DNA from 2 places in the Bacillus sp. 9.4 genome. Region 1 is predicted to be linked to the other one. Evidence: riboswitches for the same ligand, from Rfam matches in the RefSeq annotation. Region 1 holds a riboswitch; the other holds the start of a gene.
The links. A riboswitch is a leader RNA that binds a small molecule or an ion and turns the genes downstream of it on or off. The one in region 1 is predicted to bind lysine.
Positions count from the first base shown of each region.

Region 1 (9,586 bases):
AATACCATTGGGCAAACGGTGTCGGTGACCGTAAGACAATGCTGAACACTCACTGGGGCGGTACAATTGAATCAAATGAATTCGGAACGCATGAATTTATGATGCTTTGCGAGCTGCTTGAATGTGAGCCATATATTTGCGGCAATGTCGGAAGCGGAACCGTTCAGGAAATGGCGGAGTGGATTGAGTATATGACATTTGAAGAAGGCACGCCGATGTCAGACTGGAGAAAACAAAATGGAAGAGAAGAGCCTTGGAATCTGAAATATTTCGGCGTGGGTAATGAAAATTGGGGCTGCGGCGGCAACATGCATCCCGAATACTACGCAGATCTGTACCGGCGTTTTCAGACATATGTCCGCAATTACAGCGGGAATGAAATTTATAAAATTGCAGGCGGAGCAAATGTGGATGATTTTAATTGGACGGACGTGCTTATGAAAAAAGCCGCTGGCCTGATGGACGGGTTGAGTCTTCATTATTACACGATTCCGGGGGATTTCTGGAAGGGCAAAGGATCAGCCACAGAATTCACGGAAGATGAGTGGTTTATTACGATGAAAAAAGCCAAATACATCGATGAATTGATTCAAAAACACGGCACGATTATGGACCGGTACGATCCGGAGCAGCGGGTCGGGCTGATTATTGATGAATGGGGCACTTGGTTTGATCCCGAGCCAGGCACGAATCCCGGTTTCTTATATCAGCAAAACACCATTCGTGATGCACTGGTGGCGGCTTCTCATTTCCACATTTTCCATCAGCATTGCCGCCGGGTGCAAATGGCCAACATCGCCCAAACAGTAAACGTTCTACAAGCGATGATTTTGACTGAGGGCGAGCGGATGCTTTTGACACCGACGTACCATGTATTCAATATGTTTAAGGTGCACCAGGACGCTTCTCTTTTAGCAACAGAGACAATGTCTGCCGACTATGAATGGAAGGGTGAAACGCTTCCGCAAATCAGCATCTCAGCGTCGAAACAAGCTGAAGGTGATGTCAATATCACTATTTGCAACATCGATCACCAAAACAAAGCGGAGGCGGAAATCGAGCTGAGAGGCCTACACAAGGCAGCGGACCATTCCGGAGTCATTCTTACGGCAGAAAAAATGAATGCGCATAACACGTTTGACGATCCTCATCATGTCAAACCGGAATCCTTCAGACAATACACGCTCAGCAAAAACAAACTGAAAGTAAAACTCCCGCCAATGTCAGTCGTCTTACTTACGCTGCGTGCTGATTCTTAATCGCGCAAGAGCGCCGGAGCTTCATGCCGGCGCTCTTTTTCAGGTTTTAAAACAGCTCCGGCAGGGCATGGTAAAGTACATGACAGTGAAGAGGAGATGTGATCTTATGCTTCGTACCATTTTAATGATTATTGGGGCAATTGTAGTGATCGGGGCCATTATCAGATTTGTGTTTTAAAAAAAGAGCATATCCCATTCAACCATATAAAAATGAGTAAACCGGCTGTGATCAGGAAAAAATAATTTGTAAGCATTAAAATAGCGTGAACGAATGGGAGATGCTATACTAAAAATCATCATTTCACATTGGAGGAATTCAATAATGGCTATCGTAAAAGCAACTGATCAATCTTTCTCAGCTGAAACAAGCGAAGGCGTCGTACTGGCAGACTTCTGGGCTCCTTGGTGCGGACCTTGTAAAATGATTGCACCTGTTCTTGAAGAATTGGATCAAGAAATGGGAGACAAACTGAAAATCGTAAAAATCGATGTAGACGAAAACCAAGAAACTGCCGGAAAATACGGCGTTATGAGCATCCCGACTCTTCTTGTGTTAAAAGACGGCGAAGTAGTTGAAACTTCAGTCGGCTTCAAACCAAAAGAAGCGCTTCAAGAGCTTGTAAACAAACATCTTTAATTTTCCGCTGCTTACATTCCAGAGCGATTCCGATTGAGGGATCGCTTTTTTTATTCGCCAATTGTGAACCATAGAGAAAAACAAACGTTCGTGTTAAACTGGATATAAAGGATTAAACATAAGGAAGGGTAACATATGAACAAACAACTGAAAGAAAAACTCGCCCTCCTTCCCGATCAACCGGGTTGTTATCTCATGAAGGACCGGCAGCAGACTGTGATCTACGTAGGGAAAGCAAAAGTGCTGAAAAACAGAGTGCGCTCCTACTTCACCGGTTCTCACGACGCGAAAACCCAAAGGCTTGTGACGGAAATCGAGGATTTTGAATATATCGTGACGTCCTCCAATCTTGAAGCGCTTATTTTAGAAATGAATCTGATCAAAAAGCATGATCCGAAATACAACGTCATGCTCAAAGACGACAAAACCTATCCTTTCATAAAACTCACCCATGAACGCCACCCAAGGCTAATTGTCACCCGCAATGTCAAAAAAGACAAAGGGCGCTATTTCGGGCCGTATCCGAATGTACAGGCAGCAAGGGAAACAAAAAAACTGCTCGACCGTCTGTATCCTCTCAGAAAATGCTCCAAGCTCCCGGACAGAGTGTGCCTTTATTATCATCTGGGCCAATGTCTTGCTCCGTGCGTAAAGGATATTTCCGAAGAGACGAACAGAGAGCTGGTTGAAAGCATTACACGTTTCTTAAGGGGCGGCTATAATGAGGTCAAAAAAGAGCTTGAAGAGAAAATGCATGAAGCTGCTGAGAATCTTGAGTTTGAACGAGCAAAAGAGCTTCGTGACCAAATTGCCCATATTGAATCAACGATGGAAAAACAAAAAATGACGATGAACGATCTAGTCGACCGTGATGTATTCGCGTACGCGTACGATAAGGGCTGGATGTGCGTGCAGGTCTTTTTCATCCGCCAAGGGAAGCTCATTGAACGCGATGTCAGCATGTTCCCGCTTTATCAGGAAGCAGATGAAGAGTTCCTCACGTTCATCGGGCAGTTCTATTCAAAAAACAACCACTTCCTTCCGAAGGAGATTTTAGTTCCAGACAGCGTAGATCAATCCATGATCGAGCAGCTGCTGGAAACAAACGTTCACCAGCCGAAGAAAGGCCCGAAAAAAGAACTGCTCATGCTGGCCCATAAAAATGCGAAAATCGCATTGAAAGAAAAATTCTCTTTAATCGAACGGGACGAGGAGCGTTCAATCGGGGCTGTGCAGAAACTAGGTGAGGCATTAAATATTTATACGCCGCACAGAATTGAAGCGTTTGATAACTCAAACATACAGGGGACAAACCCGGTTTCCGCGATGATTGTGTTTATCGACGGCAAACCATACAAAAAGGAATACCGCAAATATAAAATCAAAACCGTTACAGGGCCGGATGATTACGGTTCTATGAGAGAGGTTGTCAGAAGACGCTATACGAGAGTGCTTCGTGAGAATCTGCCGCTGCCCGATCTGATCATCATTGACGGAGGAAAAGGGCAGATCAACGCAGCAAGGGATGTCATTGAAAATGAACTCGGCTTGGATATCCCGATCGCCGGTTTAGCGAAAGATGAAAAACACAGAACCTCAAATTTACTGATCGGTGATCCGCTGGAGGTGGTGTATCTGGAACGAAACAGCCAGGAATTTTACCTCCTGCAGCGCATTCAGGACGAGGTGCACCGTTTTGCAATCAGTTTTCACAGGCAAATCCGCGGAAAAAGCGCGTTTCAATCCGTTTTGGACGACATCCCGGGTATCGGAGAGAAAAGAAAGAAAATGCTGTTAAAGCATTTCGGTTCCGTTAAAAAAATGAAGGAAGCAAGCCTTGAGGACATCAAAAAAGCCGGTGTTCCCACAGCGGCGGCTCAGCTCCTTTACGACAAATTGCAAAAATAATGTTGTCCTTTTAAATAAGATCTGATAAAATGTGAACTAATTTCATAGTTAGATCGTGTTATATGGTGAAGATAGAGGTGCGAACTTCAAGAGTATGCCTTTGGAGAAAGATGGATTCTGTGAAAAAGGCTGAAAGGGGAGCGTCGCCGAAGCAAGTAAAACCCCATCGGTATTATTTGCTGGCCGTGCATTGAATAAATGTAAGGCTGTCAAGAAATCATTTTCTTGGAGGGCTATCTCGTTGTTCATAATCATTTATGATGATTAATTGATAAGCAATGAGAGTATTCCTCTCATTGCTTTTTTTATTGTGGACAAAGCGCTCTTTCTCCTCACCCGCACGAACCAAAATGTAAAGGGTGGTAATACATGGGTCTTATTGTACAAAAATTCGGAGGCACTTCCGTCGGCTCAGTCGAAAAAATTCAAAATGCGGCAAACCGCGCAATTGCAGAAAAACAGAAAGGCCATCAAGTCGTTGTCGTCGTTTCAGCAATGGGAAAATCCACTGACGAATTGGTCAGCCTTGCAAAAGCTATTTCTGACCAGCCGAGCAAACGCGAAATGGATATGCTGCTGGCGACAGGCGAGCAGGTCACGATTTCACTCCTTTCAATGGCATTGCAGGAAAAAGGCTATGACGCTGTGTCTTATACTGGCTGGCAGGCGGGAATCCGTACGGAGGCCATTCACGGAAACGCCAGAATTACAGATATCGACACTTCGGTTTTAGCAGACCAGCTTGAAAAAGGAAAAATTGTCATTGTTGCAGGCTTCCAAGGAATGACAGAGGATTGTGAAATTACGACATTGGGCCGGGGCGGTTCAGATACAACAGCAGTTGCTTTGGCTGCCGCTTTAAAAGCTGATAAATGTGACATATACACAGACGTGCCAGGTGTGTTTACAACCGATCCGCGCTATGTGAAATCAGCGAGAAAACTTGCGGGCATCTCATACGATGAAATGCTTGAGCTTGCCAATTTAGGCGCCGGCGTTCTTCATCCGAGAGCAGTTGAGTTCGCGAAAAATTACCAAGTGCCGTTAGAAGTGCGTTCAAGTACAGAAACCGAAGCGGGAACATTAATTGAGGAGGAATCATCCATGGAACAGAATTTAATTGTCAGAGGCATTGCATTTGAAGATCAAATCACAAGAGTAACCATTTACGGGCTGACTAGCGGCTTGACAACTTTGTCTACTATTTTTACGACACTTGCCAAAAGAAACATAAACGTGGATATCATTATCCAAACGCAGGCCGAGGACAAGACTGGAATTTCCTTCTCTGTCAAAACAGAAGATGCAGACCAAACCGTTGCGGTGCTTGAAGAGTATAAAGACGCGCTGGAATTTGAGAAAATCGAGACAGAAAGCAAATTGGCTAAAGTATCCATTGTTGGATCCGGCATGGTCTCAAATCCCGGTGTAGCGGCTGAAATGTTTGCTGTACTGGCGCAAAAAAACATTTTAATCAAAATGGTCAGCACATCTGAAATCAAAGTGTCAACAGTCGTAAGCGAAAATGACATGGTGAAAGCAGTCGAGTCGCTTCACGATGCATTTGAGCTTTCAAAACATCCTTCAGCTGTGTAATGACAATCAAAAAGGCGGGACTATGCAGTCACCGCCTTTTTGATTACACTGGGTCTTTCATATCCCATTTCACAGTCAGAACCACTTTATCGGCTCTCTTTTTCACTTGTTCATATGATTCGGCAATCTGATCATTCATCAATTGAATTTGTTCAGCGATAAAACCAGCTTCCAGCTGAAAGCAAGGTTCTTTCTGATGTTTAAGCCGGTTGGAAATGATCGGCCCTTCAAGTTCAAATTCAAGCTCCTGTTTTTTAGCGCTTACGTTGGTGAGGGTTCCCCAGCCCGCTTCTTCAAAGAAGGCCGGAAATTCCTCCCATGATTCAAGAGGAAACTTACGGGCGAGATGTTTTCCTGCCCAATACATCATGGAAGAGTAATCTTGGCCAAGCATATCTGGGAGAACGATCTCTCGTATTAGTTCGTAGGCATAGGCGTTCATTTCAATTTCTTTTAGGTTGTCAATAGATGCTTCAAATTTAGACTTCATATCTGTCTCCCCTCTCTCCTGCGTATATTATAGCTCAAACAGGGGGGAGGATTACAGAATGATCCTGTAATTCTTATGAAAAATTAAGCAAGATATATATATTGATAAAATAAAATTTTTCAATCAACTAATCAATTCGGAAAATTATAATTTATGTACGCGTTTTCTTGACGCCCTTTTGAGGGAGGAGTAAAATGAAATTGTCAATAAATCTTAATAAAGTGCTTACAATTGAAAGAAGTGGGGGAAGAGATTTAGCACATTTCGCACTTATCAAACAGGGGGTAAAGTAATGTCTGGGAACAGAGAGTTTTATTTTCGAAGATTGCATTCCTTGCTTGGCGTCATACCGGTCGGCATCTTTCTTATTCAGCATTTAGTCGTCAACCAGTTTGCCGCAAGGGGCGCTGAAGCATTCAATAGCGCTGCTCATTTTATGGATAGTCTGCCTTTCAGGTATGCCTTGGAAATTTTTATTATCTTCTTACCATTAATTTATCATGCAGTTTATGGTGTGTACATAGCGTTTACTGCGAAAAATAACGCAGGTCAATACAGCTACATGAGAAACTGGCTATTCGTCCTGCAGCGTGTAACCGGTATCATCACCCTCATTTTCGTCAGCTGGCACGTGTGGGAAACCCGAATTGCCGCACAAATGGGTGCTGAGGTCAATTTCGACATGATGGCGAATATTTTGAGCTCTCCGGCTATGCTTGGTTTTTACATTGTCGGTGTTTTATCAACAATTTTCCACTTCTCGAACGGTTTATGGTCTTTCGCTGTTACATGGGGCATCACGGTAACGCCTCGTTCTCAAAGAATTTCGACATACGTTACGCTGATTATTTTTGTTGCACTGTCATACGTAGGCTTAAAAGCGATTTTCGCATTTGTTTAAGAGTACTAGATTACTAGAGGGAGAGGGGCTATCATGAGTCAATCAAGCATTATCGTAGTCGGCGGGGGTCTTGCCGGCCTCATGGCGACAATTAAAGCAGCGGAATCAGGAATGGCGGTTAAATTGTTTTCCATCGTTCCTGTCAAACGTTCTCATTCAGTTTGTGCGCAAGGCGGCATAAACGGAGCGGTCAATACAAAAGGGGAAGGTGACTCTCCGTGGGAACATTTTGATGACACGGTATACGGGGGAGACTTTCTTGCCAACCAGCCGCCAGTCAAGGCGATGTGTGAAGCGGCGCCTTCTATCATCCACTTATTAGACCGGATGGGCGTCATGTTTAACCGGACGCCTGAAGGCCTGCTTGATTTCCGCCGATTCGGGGGTACACAGCACCACAGAACTGCTTATGCTGGTGCGACGACGGGACAGCAGCTGCTTTACGCACTGGACGAGCAAGTGCGCAGATACGAAGTTGCGGGTCTGGTCACAAAATACGAAGGCTGGGAATTCCTTGGCGCTGTTTTAGATGATGACAGAACCTGCCGCGGAATTGTTGCACAAAACCTGACAAACATGCAAATTGAATCCTTCCGTTCAGACGCTGTCATTATGGCGACGGGCGGACCGGGAATCATCTTTGGAAAATCAACGAACTCCATGATTAATACAGGATCTGCTGCATCAATCGTTTATCAGCAGGGAGCGTATTATGCAAACGGAGAATTCATTCAAATCCACCCGACAGCCATACCGGGCGATGACAAATTAAGACTGATGAGTGAATCAGCGCGTGGTGAAGGCGGTCGCGTGTGGACATATAAAGACGGCAAACCATGGTATTTCCTGGAGGAAAAATATCCGGCATACGGAAACCTGGTGCCGCGTGATATTGCGACACGCGAAATATTTGATGTGTGTGTGAACCAGAAGCTCGGCATTAACGGTGAAAACATGGTATATCTCGATCTGTCTCATAAAGATCCGAAAGAGCTTGATATTAAGCTTGGCGGCATCATTGAGATTTATGAGAAATTCATGGGAGACGACCCGCGTAAGCTTCCAATGAAAATCTTCCCTGCGGTCCATTATTCTATGGGCGGTTTATGGGTGGATTACGATCAAATGACAAACATCCCTGGACTGTTTGCGGCTGGGGAATGTGATTATTCTATGCACGGCGGCAACCGCTTGGGAGCGAACTCCTTGCTGTCTGCGATTTACGGAGGCATGGTGGCCGGTCCGAATGCGGTGAAATATGTAAACGGCTTAGAATCTTCAGCGGAAGACATGTCTTCATCTTTATTCGACGCTCACGTTAAGAAAGAAGAAGAAAAATGGGCTGATATTATGAGTATGGACGGAACCGAAAATGCCTATGTTCTTCACAAAGAGCTCGGTGAGTGGATGACGGCGAACGTAACGGTTGTCCGCCATAATGACAAGCTTTTGAAAACCGATGACAAAATTCAGGAGTTAATGGAGCGCTTCAAAAAGATCAACATCAATGATACGACAAAATGGAGCAACCAGGGAGCGATGTTCACACGCCAGTTCTCAAACATGCTTCAGCTTGCTAGGGTGATTACCCTTGGCGCATACAACCGTAATGAAAGCCGGGGCGCCCATTATAAACCGGATTATCCTGAACGTAATGATGATGAATGGCTCAAAACAACAATGGCTAAACATGTAAGCCCGTATGAAGCGCCGGAATTTGAGTATCAGGATGTCGATGTATCACTGATAACGCCTCGGAAACGGGATTACTCGAAGAAGAAGGTGGCGAAATAATCATGAGTGAACAAAAAACCATACGATTTATTATCACACGTCAAGATACAGCCGACAGCACGCCTTATGATGAAGAATTTGAGATTCCATACCGCCCGAATCTGAACGTCATTTCCGCTCTGATGGAAATCCGCCGGAATCCGGTTAATGTCAAAGGTGAGAAGACAACCCCTGTCACATGGGATATGAACTGCCTTGAGGAAGTATGCGGCGCATGTTCAATGGTCATAAACGGAAAACCCCGCCAGTCTTGTACGGCGCTTATTGACCAGCTTGAACAGCCGATCCGTTTAAAACCAATGAAAACATTCCCAGTCGTTCGTGATTTGCAGGTTGATCGCAGCAGAATGTTTGATTCATTGAAAAAAGTAAAAGCATGGATACCGATTGACGGTACGTACGATTTAGGACCGGGGCCGAGAATGCCGGAAAAACGCCGTCAATGGGCATATGAATTATCAAAATGCATGACATGTGGCGTCTGCCTCGAAGCTTGCCCGAATGTGAACAGCAAATCGAAGTTCATGGGGCCTGCACCGATGTCGCAAGTCCGCCTGTTTAACGCGCATCCGACAGGCGCTATGAATAAATCTGAACGATTAGAAGCATTAATGGATGAAGGCGGCCTTCAAGATTGCGGCAACTCGCAAAACTGTGTTCAATCCTGTCCGAAGGGGATTCCGCTTACCACTTCGATTGCAGCCTTGAATAGAGATACAAACTTACAAGCGTTCCGCAATTTCTTCGGAAGCGACAGAGTATAAGAAGAAAAAACCTCTTCCGCATGGAAGAGGTTTTTTTAAACAATAAGGAGATGAAAAAAGATGAAGCTTCCCGCTTATATTGATATGCCGTTTCAAGAATGGAAAACATCCTTTTCTTTTTTCAATGAGGTATCCGTAAGATTTTCCGAGACAGACATGTTTGGGCATATGAATAATGTAACCCCTTTTATATATTTTGAGGAGGTGCGGATTTCTTATTTTAAAAAGCTGAATATG
Region 1 is NZ_JBVFMU010000001.1:910,696-920,281, reverse strand. Features, by position in the region: gene abfB (alpha-L-arabinofuranosidase AbfB) at 1-1,259, shown strand, start outside; gene trxA (thioredoxin) at 1,582-1,896, shown strand; gene uvrC (excinuclease ABC subunit UvrC) at 2,032-3,804, shown strand; lysine riboswitch at 3,869-4,048, shown strand; gene ACZ07B_RS05495 (aspartate kinase) at 4,174-5,400, shown strand; gene ACZ07B_RS05490 (YslB family protein) at 5,444-5,890, opposite strand; gene sdhC (succinate dehydrogenase cytochrome B558) at 6,183-6,791, shown strand; gene sdhA (succinate dehydrogenase flavoprotein subunit) at 6,825-8,585, shown strand; gene sdhB (succinate dehydrogenase iron-sulfur subunit) at 8,588-9,349, shown strand; gene ACZ07B_RS05470 (acyl-CoA thioesterase) at 9,410-9,586, shown strand, end outside.

Region 2 (9,586 bases), on a different contig from region 1:
GTTTTTGCAAGGCGCCGGATGAGCCATAGTTATCTTGGATGGTAATATTTTGATGTTCTTTTTCATAATTTTTTTGGATTTCCTCAAGTGCATCCTGCGCGCTGGCGGCAGCTGAGATGGTTAACGTTACTTTTTTCTCGCTGTCCGTTGAAGACTGGTTTGAAGAACAGCCTGCTGCAAGCAGAAAAGCGGTTAAGGCTGCGATTAAAATAGAATACTTCTTAAACATGATTGCACCCCTTATCATTAGATATAACTAATTATAACTGATTATGTTTGGTTTATGTGGGTTTTTTTACATTCAACGAAAAGGTATAATAAAATAGGAGAGTGATGATGATGAATGAAACCTCTTCCTATACGATAGAAGAAGTTGCAGGTCTGCTGAAGGTATCAAAGCTGACCGTTTATGATTTGATTAAAAAAGGCGTGCTGCCTGCTTACCGTGTCGGAAGGCAGATGCGTGTGGATGAAGAAGATTTAAAGCAATATAAAACAAATATGAGAATGTCTCAGCCCATCGCTGCAACTGAAGCGCCGAAACAGGTGCAGGAGGCTGAGCCGGACGGCAGACCGAATGTCATGATCAGCGGACAGGACATTTCGATGGATATCCTCAGCAAGCATTTGGAGAATGCCATTCAGGAGACGCCGCTCCGTAAATACAAAGGAAGCTTAAACAGCCTGATTGATATGTATCAAGGCAAGTGTGACATTGTAAGCCTCCATTTGTACGATGCAGAAACCGGCCAGTATAACGCGCCTTATGTGAAACGGATCTTGACAGGTGAACCGTTTTGTCTCATCAATGTCGTTCTCCGCAAAGCAGGACTGTATGTGCAAAAAGGGAATCCGAAAAACATTCAAGGCTGGAAAGACTTGAAAAGAGCCGATATCCGGATCATCAACAGGGAAAAGGGTTCTGGCGCAAGGGTGCTCCTTGATGAACAGCTTGGCTTGCTTGGTGTGAATCCGGCTGATGTAGTGGGATATGGCGATATCGTGACTGATCATTACGCTGTCGCTTCACAAGTTTCAAGCGGACAGGTTGACGCGGGAATCGGGGCGCAGCACGCGGCACATATGGGCAGTGTTGATTTTATCCCGCTCATCGACGAACAATATGATATTGTCGTTTTGAAAAAACATGAGCAGCTGCTGAAGGCCGTGAAGGAGATTTTGAATTCTGAGGAATACAAGGCGAATTTGTCTCATTTAAACGGCTATGAAACAAAGCTGACTGGCAAGGTGATATTGGAAACGTAAAAAATCCCTCTTGATAGAGGGATTTTTTTCATTCGGAAAACCTGAGCAGGTCACCATTTAAAATTTTATCAGAGAGAGAAAGTTCTTCGTTTGCTTTCTCCTTGTAAGGGAGGCACGCATCCTGATCTTCCAGCACTTCACCTGTTTTTTGGCTATAGCACGTGTTCTTTGTGTATATATAATCGTTCGTAATAAAGCTGCCGTTTCGCAGAACGGCGAATGGGGTGCGGTCGCTGGACAGTAAATCATTGCCGAATTGGATATCGCCTTTTGTCTCAACGCCGAGCAAATGCATCAGCGTCGGCCTGACGTCGACCTGTCCCCCGGCATCAGGGATGGTTTCCGGCTTTTGATCGGTGATTCCCGGGATATGTATGATAAACGGCACCCGCTGGAGCTGAACGTTGTCATACGGTGTGATTTCGTCTTTCCCTAAAAACTCAGCCATTGCCTCGTTATGGGCTTCAGAAATGCCGTAATGATCTCCCATAAATACGATCATCGAATTTTCGTATAAGCCTTCGTCCTTCAGTTTTTTGATAAAATGCTTCAATGCCTCATCCTCATAGCGAACCGTGGTCACATAGCGGTTTAACAAATCACTGCTTGAATCGAATTCATCTATCAGCTGATCCTTTTCATCAATCTCAAACGGAAAATGATTCGTTAACGTGATAAAACTGCTGTAGAACGGTTGCGGCAGGCTTTTCAGCTTTTCGGCGGACTGCTCTAAAAATTCTTTGTCTTTTAAACCCCAGCTTGTCGATGTCCCGGGAGTGACATGAAAATCATCAACATCAAAAAAGCGGTCAATGCCAAATGTATCGTACATGACATCTCTGTTCCAAAATGTTTTATGGTTAGCATGAAAGACGGCTGAATAATAATCGTGCTGCTTCAGCGATTTATACATCGTATGAAATTGATGGTCGCTTTTCGTGAAAAAGACGGCGCCGCTAAGGGAAGGATACAGTGAGTTAGCGACGATAAATTCTGAATCTGATGTTTTGCCTTGTTCTGTTTGCTGATAGAAATGATCAAAGGAATAGCTTTTTTTAATGAGATCATTCATAAATGGGGTAATTTCTTTTCCATTTACTTTTTCATTCAGAACAAAGCTTTGGGTCGACTCAAGTGTTACAAAGATGACATTGCGCCCCTTTGCAAGACCGAATTTGCTTTGATCAGGCTTGCTGTAATCAGCCTCTGTGTAGTTTTTAATGGCAGTTATACTGTCTTCATCGGCAAAAGCTTTCGCGCTGATATTAACAGTCTGAGAAATTGTATCGTAAATATGGAACTGAAACAGACCGATGCTTTTGACTAGCATTTCCCGGTCAAAAGAATGTGCCAAAAGCTTCGGCTGCTGTACTTCTGCAAGTGCCAGTGTGCATAAAAGCATGCCGCAGGAAGCTGCATAGTACCGTTTGATCGTGCGGGGAGCGGCTTTTGTCTGTGGGTGTTTGGTTTTTCTGGCGAACAGCAGCAGAAAAACCAAATCCACAAACAGGGCGATAAACAGAGGATGGAACAGTTCTTTTACACTGCTGCCCATATCGCTCATGTTGCTGGCCTGAAATAAAACCGGGATGGTAATAAAATCGATATAAAAGCCGTAAAAAATCGTATTGGAGATCAAGATGACGGTCAGAACCAAATTGGCAATCAGCAAAAAGACCCGCTGCTTGTTTTCTTTTAAAAGCAGGCCGATACCGAATAAAGGAAGAATAAAGCTGAGCGGGTTGACCAGCAGCATTAGCTCCTCCAACAGAGTATCGATTTGCAAATCAAAGCCGAGTTTATATATCATATACGTTTTGATCCACATAAATAAGATCGAAAAACATAAAAACCGCTGATTGTGAAAAAAGGTTCCTTTCATCAATATGACTCCTCACGTTTTCTTGATCATCTGCATGAAATGCTTCTTAAGTAAAACCTACTAAAAACAGCCGGTTCAGACAAGTCTCAGCACTCATGTTTAAAACATGCGCCCATGAAACAGCATATAAAAGTAGTAACATGAAGCAAGGGTCAGGCCGGCTAGCACGAGCTGCTCAGAAAAACTGCCTGTCTTCATATATAATGGAAGCCGAACGCGGATCGTTGAAGGGAATAATAATTTGATTCCGTTCACCGTCCAAGCGTCAAGAATCAAGTGGCTCGCCATTCCGATCATCAGGCCGGCTGATATGTTTTTATCTGGAATGTATGTAGAAGTGATAAAAAACATGATGAGCATAAACAGCAGGCTGTGTGTAAAGGTGCGATGGCCAAAAACGGAGCTGACCACTTTCGATAAAATAGGAAATTTTCTCCCGATTTTGCTTTGTGTGTGGCAGATATCGGGTATTAATGCTCCAACCGCGCCTGACGCAGCCATAAGCACTGGATCAAATCCATAATAATAAGCCGCTGCCGTACAAGAAGCGATGCCTCCCATGATGTGTGTTTTTCCTGTCATTTGCCGCTTCTCCTTTTATCTTTTGCAAAAAATCTCTGAATTACAAATATATCAAGAGAATGTATGTTTGATCAACAGGACTTTGGACGATAAAAAATATCTCGCATAATTTTTCAGGAAAAAGGCATCTTAAACATGTACCTATTTTTTAAAAGAGGTGATACGAATGGGTTTCTTTAATAAAGATAAAGGAAAACGTTCCGAAAAAGAAAAAAACGTAATCCAAGGAGCTCTTGAAGATGCTGGTTCAGCTCTAAAAGATGATCCGCTTCAAGAAGCTGTGCAAAAAAAGAAAAATAATCGATAACCACATGCGGATAGGGCTTGGCTCTATCCGTATTTTCCATCTGTTCCCTTTGACAGATCATCCTTTCTTTGATAACCTTCTGGGAGTAACTGAATAATTAAATCCTCACTCTTTCTCAGTGAGGTAGAGGTTGCGCGGATGATAAGTCACACATGCCAGGCTGACAGGGGCTGTTAAACATGTGTAAAAGGCATCAGCGCCGAAGTGTGGAGAAAGCCGATCCTTCTCTATGCTGGGACTGTATCTGAATAAGTGCAGGACTGCCGCGTGCTTTTTCGCGGAGGGCTATCCGGAGATCAAGGGTGTGTGTTTCTTTAAGCATGGACTTTTGTTCAGGCTTTTTTTGCGTTTATATGATCTCGGGGTCTGGTCCGTACAAAGAATCATGGAGGTACTGGAATGGAACAGACAAAAAAATGGGGTTTTTGGTTATTAACGGCGTTTGTCGTTGGAAATATGGTTGGATCAGGAATTTTCTCCTTGCCGAGCTCGCTTGCTTCAATTGCGAGTCCGTTTGGAGCTACGTCCGCCTGGCTTTTGACAGGTGCCGGCGTGCTGATGATTGCACTTGTGTTCGGACATTTGTCCATTCGCAAGCCTGAACTGACAGCGGGACCGCAAAGTTATGCAAGAGCGCTGTTTTCTGACCCGAAAAAAGGCAACGCTGCCGGTTTCACAATGGTGTGGGGCTACTGGGTGGCGAGCTGGATCAGCAACGTGGCGATCATCACAAGTCTCGCCGGTTACTTGACTTCGTTCTTCCCGATCTTGGTTGATAAACGTGAGATGTTTTCGATCGGCGGGCAAGAGGTGACACTCGGCCAATTACTGACGTTTGCCGTATGTACGATCTTGTTATGGGGAACGCACGCGATTCTTGTTGCCAGCATTAACGGCGCAAGTAAATTAAACTTTGTCACAACGCTTTCTAAAGTATTAGGTTTTGTCTTCTTTATCGTTGCCGGTTTGTTTGTGTTTCAAACGGCATTATTCGGTCATTTTTATTTCCCGGTTCAAGGAGAAAACGGCACAAGCATTGGAATTGGCGGCCAGGTTCATAACGCCGCGATTTCTACACTGTGGGCGTTTGTCGGAATTGAATCCGCGGTGATCCTGTCCGGCCGTGCGCGCTCTCAGCGTGATGTGAAACGTGCGACAATTACCGGCTTGCTGATTGCCTTGAGCATATATATTATTGTGACTTTAATTACGATGGGTGTTCTGCCGCATGATAAGCTTGTCGGCTCTGAAAAACCATTTGTTGATGTACTCTATGCGATTGTTGGAAACGCGGGAAGCGTGATTATGGCGCTTTTGGCTATCCTTTGTTTATTCGGAACGATGCTCGGCTGGATTTTGCTTGGCTCTGAGGTGCCATACCAAGCCGCTAAAGCAGGAGATTTCCCGGCATTTTTTGCAAAAACGAATAAAAAGGGAAGTCCGGTCATTGCACTCATTATTACAAACGTCATGTCACAGGTCTTCATTTTCTCGGTTATTTCCCGGACAATAAGTGACGCATTTACATTTTTAACGACAGCGGCTACACTTGCATATTTAATTCCGTATCTGGTATCTGCAATCTACAGCTTGAAGGTAGTCATCAAAGGTGAAACGTATGACCAGCTGAAAGGCTCCCGTGTAAGAGACGGATTGATCGCGATACTGGCGTGTGCATACTCCGTGTTTGTTATCGTAACAGGCACAGCAGATTTAACGACATTTATCCTCGGCATCGGTTTATTCTTTGTCGGCTTAATCGTTTATCCATTTGTGAGTAAAAAGTTCCAGAAAGAAAAACAAGCATAATGAAAAGACACCTGATTTGCTCAGGTGTCTTTTTTATAAAATCACAATTTCTCCTGTTAGGAATCCGTTCGTTAACCTAGCTGACAGGAAAGCTGAAATCGAAAGAAAAACCTTAAGGCACAATCGAATATGCAAAAAACGTTTTTCAGTCTCTCCAGCATAAAAAAACTGATCGCGATGAGGATGCAGCTTAATATGAATGGCTCAAAGAAAATATCTGATATGATTCAAATTGAGCCGTTCCTTATAAATCAGCAAAAGAGCCGCGGGCAGTCGGCTCTTTTGTTTATTTAGTCAAGCTTTCCGTAATAAACTCCAGTTGTCCTTCTAATGAAATCGGGTCAGAGAAATAGAATCCGATCGGATCCATCTTGTAGACATGGCCATTTTTAACGGCATTCAGGTTCTTCCAAATGGAGCTTTCAAAAACGCCGCCATCATCACCGCCTGATTGCCATGGGCCCGCGAAAATGTAATCTCCGGCGAAATCAGGGAGCTTCTCTAATGAAATACTTGTATAACCTGGCCCCTGGTTAATGGCTTTTTCTTTTGTCAGCTTTGTAGCCTGCAGGCCGAGGTCTTTGTAAATGATGCTTCCGCCTCTTCCAAAGTCTTTACCGAATACGTAAATGTCTTTTCCGTTCGTTTGCATAATGGAAATGGTTTTGTCACCGACCGCTTTTTTGATTTTTGTTTTAGCTGCCGCAACTTTTTTATCCCACTCGGCCAGCCATTTTTCAGCTTTATCTTCAGTTCCCGTCATTTTTGCAAATTCTTTTAGCTGTTCAATGTTGTCGAGCTTATCGTATTTTACTGCGACAGTCGGCGCAATTTTTTCAAGCTTTTTAATATCAGCGCCCTGTGTTGTCCAGACGATAATCAGGTCAGGGTTCAAATCAATGACCTTTTCAACCGAAGTGCCGTCTCCGATGTTTTCGACGCCGTCAGTTTTTCCTTTGTAGTAAGGGTTTTTAAATACATTCTCAGGCGCGCCGACAACGTTGATGCCGAGTGTTTTGAAGTAGCCGTAATAGCCGTCTGCCATGACAACCACCCGTTTAGGATGCTTCGGGATTTTTACATTTCCGTTTTCAGCCTTGTATGTAAAGGTTTCTGCGCCTTTTGAATCAGAGGCAGAACCTTTGCTTTCTGAGTTATTCCCGCAGGCTGCCAGCGCTGCAATCAATAACAGGGCAAAAAACGCGGCTCCGAGTTTCTTGTATATATGGGTCATATCTCATACCTTCTTTCTAAAAAAATAGATGAAAAAGAGAATCATTATCATCTGTGATTATACCACTGCAAGTGCCGGTTGACACGATATTTTTTGCAAATGCATTTTCATTTTTGTTCAAAACACTCTATTAAATCAGCTGAAAAAAGTGATATACTGAAACAGCAATTGATAATCATTATCAGTAACAGAAAGGAAGTACGGCAGTTGAGTCAACATAAAAATATACAGACTGCATCAGAAGAAATCCAATGGACGTCAAGGACATATGGCGGGGTCATCGTCCTTATTGCAGGTCTATGCCTGCTTTGCCTTGGCGCATTTTTATCCATATCCCTCGGTGCAGCGGATATTCATTTGCGCACTGTATGGGACGCCATTTTTTATTATCAGCCGACAAAGACATCTCACCAAATTATACATGATCTTCGGCTGCCGAGAACGGCGGCTGCCGCGCTTGTAGGCGCATTGTTGGCAGTGTCGGGAGCAATCATGCAGGGGATGACGAGAAACCCTTTGGCAGAGCCTTCGATTATGGGTGTGACATCAGGCTCTGCGTTTGCGGTTTCGATTGCGTTTGCCTTTTTTCCCGGGCTTTCTGCAATGGGGCTTGTGCTATTGTCCTTTGCGGGAGCGGGACTGGGGGCATCGACGGTAATGGGCATCGGCATGTTTTCAAGGGGCGGACTTACGCCTGTAAAGCTTGCTCTGGCGGGTACGGCAGTTACTTATTTCTTTACCGGCATTTCAACTGCCATTGCAATCCGCTTTGATGTCGCTCAGGATATCAGCTTTTGGTACGCAGGCGGGGTAGCGGGTGTGAAATGGTCGGGGGTCCAGCTTTTGCTTATTGCAGGGGCTGTCGGTTTAACGCTCGCGTTTTTCATCGCCCGGTCTGTTACAGTGTTAAGTCTCGGTGACGATCTGGCAAAAGGGCTTGGACAATATACATCAGCGGTGAAACTGGTTGGCATGCTTATTGTAGTAATTCTGACCGGAGCTGCGGTTTCCATTGCCGGCACCATTGCATTTATCGGGCTGATCATTCCGCATATTACCCGTTTTTTGGTCGGTGTGGATTATCGGTGGATCATTCCTTGCTCGGCGGTGCTCGGTGCTGTTTTGCTTGTTTTTGCTGACATAGCGGCCAGACTCGTAAATGCGCCCTTTGAAACGCCTGTCGGCGCGCTGACTTCTCTTATCGGCGTTCCCTTTTTCTTTTATTTGGCACGTCGTGAAAGGAGAGGGCTGTAATGAAAACAAAAACAAACAAACCGCTCGTCGTAATGGCTGTGACCTTTTTGCTTATCGTGGTGGTCTTTTTTATCAGTCTCAATTTGGGCGTTATCAAAATTGCACCGCTTAAAACGCTTCAGGTTTTTTTCGGCCAAGGAACGGCGCGTGATGAACTTGTCTTATTTGAGTTCAGGCTGCCCCGGATCATCCTTTCTTTGCTTGTTGGAGCAGGGATCTCCGTAGCTGGAGCCATTTTGCAAAGCGTGTCTCAAAATGAACTTGCCGAGCCTGGTATTCTCGGAATTAACGCCGGCGGTTCACTTGCTGTAGTGCTTTTTATATACTTTTTTCAAGGGTCAGCTTCAGATCTCAGCTTTTTCGGAACATTTATGCTGCCGTTCAGTGCTTTGGCAGGAGCAATCCTCGCTGCGTTTCTCATTTATATTCTGGCATGGAAAAAAGGCGTGACACCGATTCGGCTGATTTTAGTCGGCATAGGGGTGAATGCCGGATTCAATGCCCTGTTGCTGATTTTTCAGCTCAAGATGGACCCTCATGATTTTATGCAAGCCGCGGTTTGGATATCCGGCTCAATATGGGGGGCGAACTGGAATATGATCTGGGCGATTCTCCCTTGGATTGTGATCTTGCTTCTGTTTACTTTATATAAGGCACGCTATTTGAACATTATGCAGCTCGGAGACCAATTGGCGACCGGGCTGGGCACCGCTGTTGAAAAGGAAAGACGGATTCTTCTTCTGGCAGCGGTCACTCTTGCCGCTTCATGCGTGGCAGCTGCGGGGGGCATTGCGTTTCTCGGATTGATCGCGCCGCATGTGGCTAGAAGGCTGACCGGTCCACGTCACCAGGCGCTGATACCGGTCTCCGCCTTCATCGGCTCATTCCTGTTTTTGCTTGCTGATACGCTGGCGAGAAATGTATTGGCACCATCAGAAATTCCGGTCGGACTTGTCATTTCCGTGCTAGGCGCGCCTTACTTTATTTATTTATTGATGAAAGCGAATTAGAGGAGGGGGCCGAATATGAATTCATTATCAACGGAACAGCTTGGAATCGGTTATGGCGACAGGGTGATTGTAGAGGATTTAAATATATCGATTCCTAAAGGGAAAATTACCACCTTAATTGGCCCGAACGGCTGCGGGAAATCAACGATTTTAAAAACAATGTCCAGAATTATGCGTTCACATGCAGGTGCCGTCTATTTAAACGGCAAAGCGATTCATAAAATGTCTACAAAGGACATTGC
Region 2 is NZ_JBVFMU010000003.1:291,009-300,594, reverse strand. Features, by position in the region: gene modA (molybdate ABC transporter substrate-binding protein) at 1-229, opposite strand, end outside; gene ACZ07B_RS13600 (substrate-binding domain-containing protein) at 340-1,266, shown strand; gene ACZ07B_RS13595 (LTA synthase family protein) at 1,295-3,148, opposite strand; gene ACZ07B_RS13590 (metal-dependent hydrolase) at 3,248-3,730, opposite strand; gene sspJ (small acid-soluble spore protein SspJ) at 3,897-4,037, shown strand; lysine riboswitch at 4,154-4,333, shown strand; gene ACZ07B_RS13580 (amino acid permease) at 4,437-5,846, shown strand; gene ACZ07B_RS13575 (iron-hydroxamate ABC transporter substrate-binding protein) at 6,133-7,080, opposite strand; gene ACZ07B_RS13570 (FecCD family ABC transporter permease) at 7,288-8,334, shown strand; gene ACZ07B_RS13565 (FecCD family ABC transporter permease) at 8,334-9,344, shown strand; gene ACZ07B_RS13560 (ABC transporter ATP-binding protein) at 9,360-9,586, shown strand, end outside.
Region 2: another riboswitch for lysine. It lies ahead of ACZ07B_RS13580 (amino acid permease); the one in region 1 lies ahead of ACZ07B_RS05495 (aspartate kinase).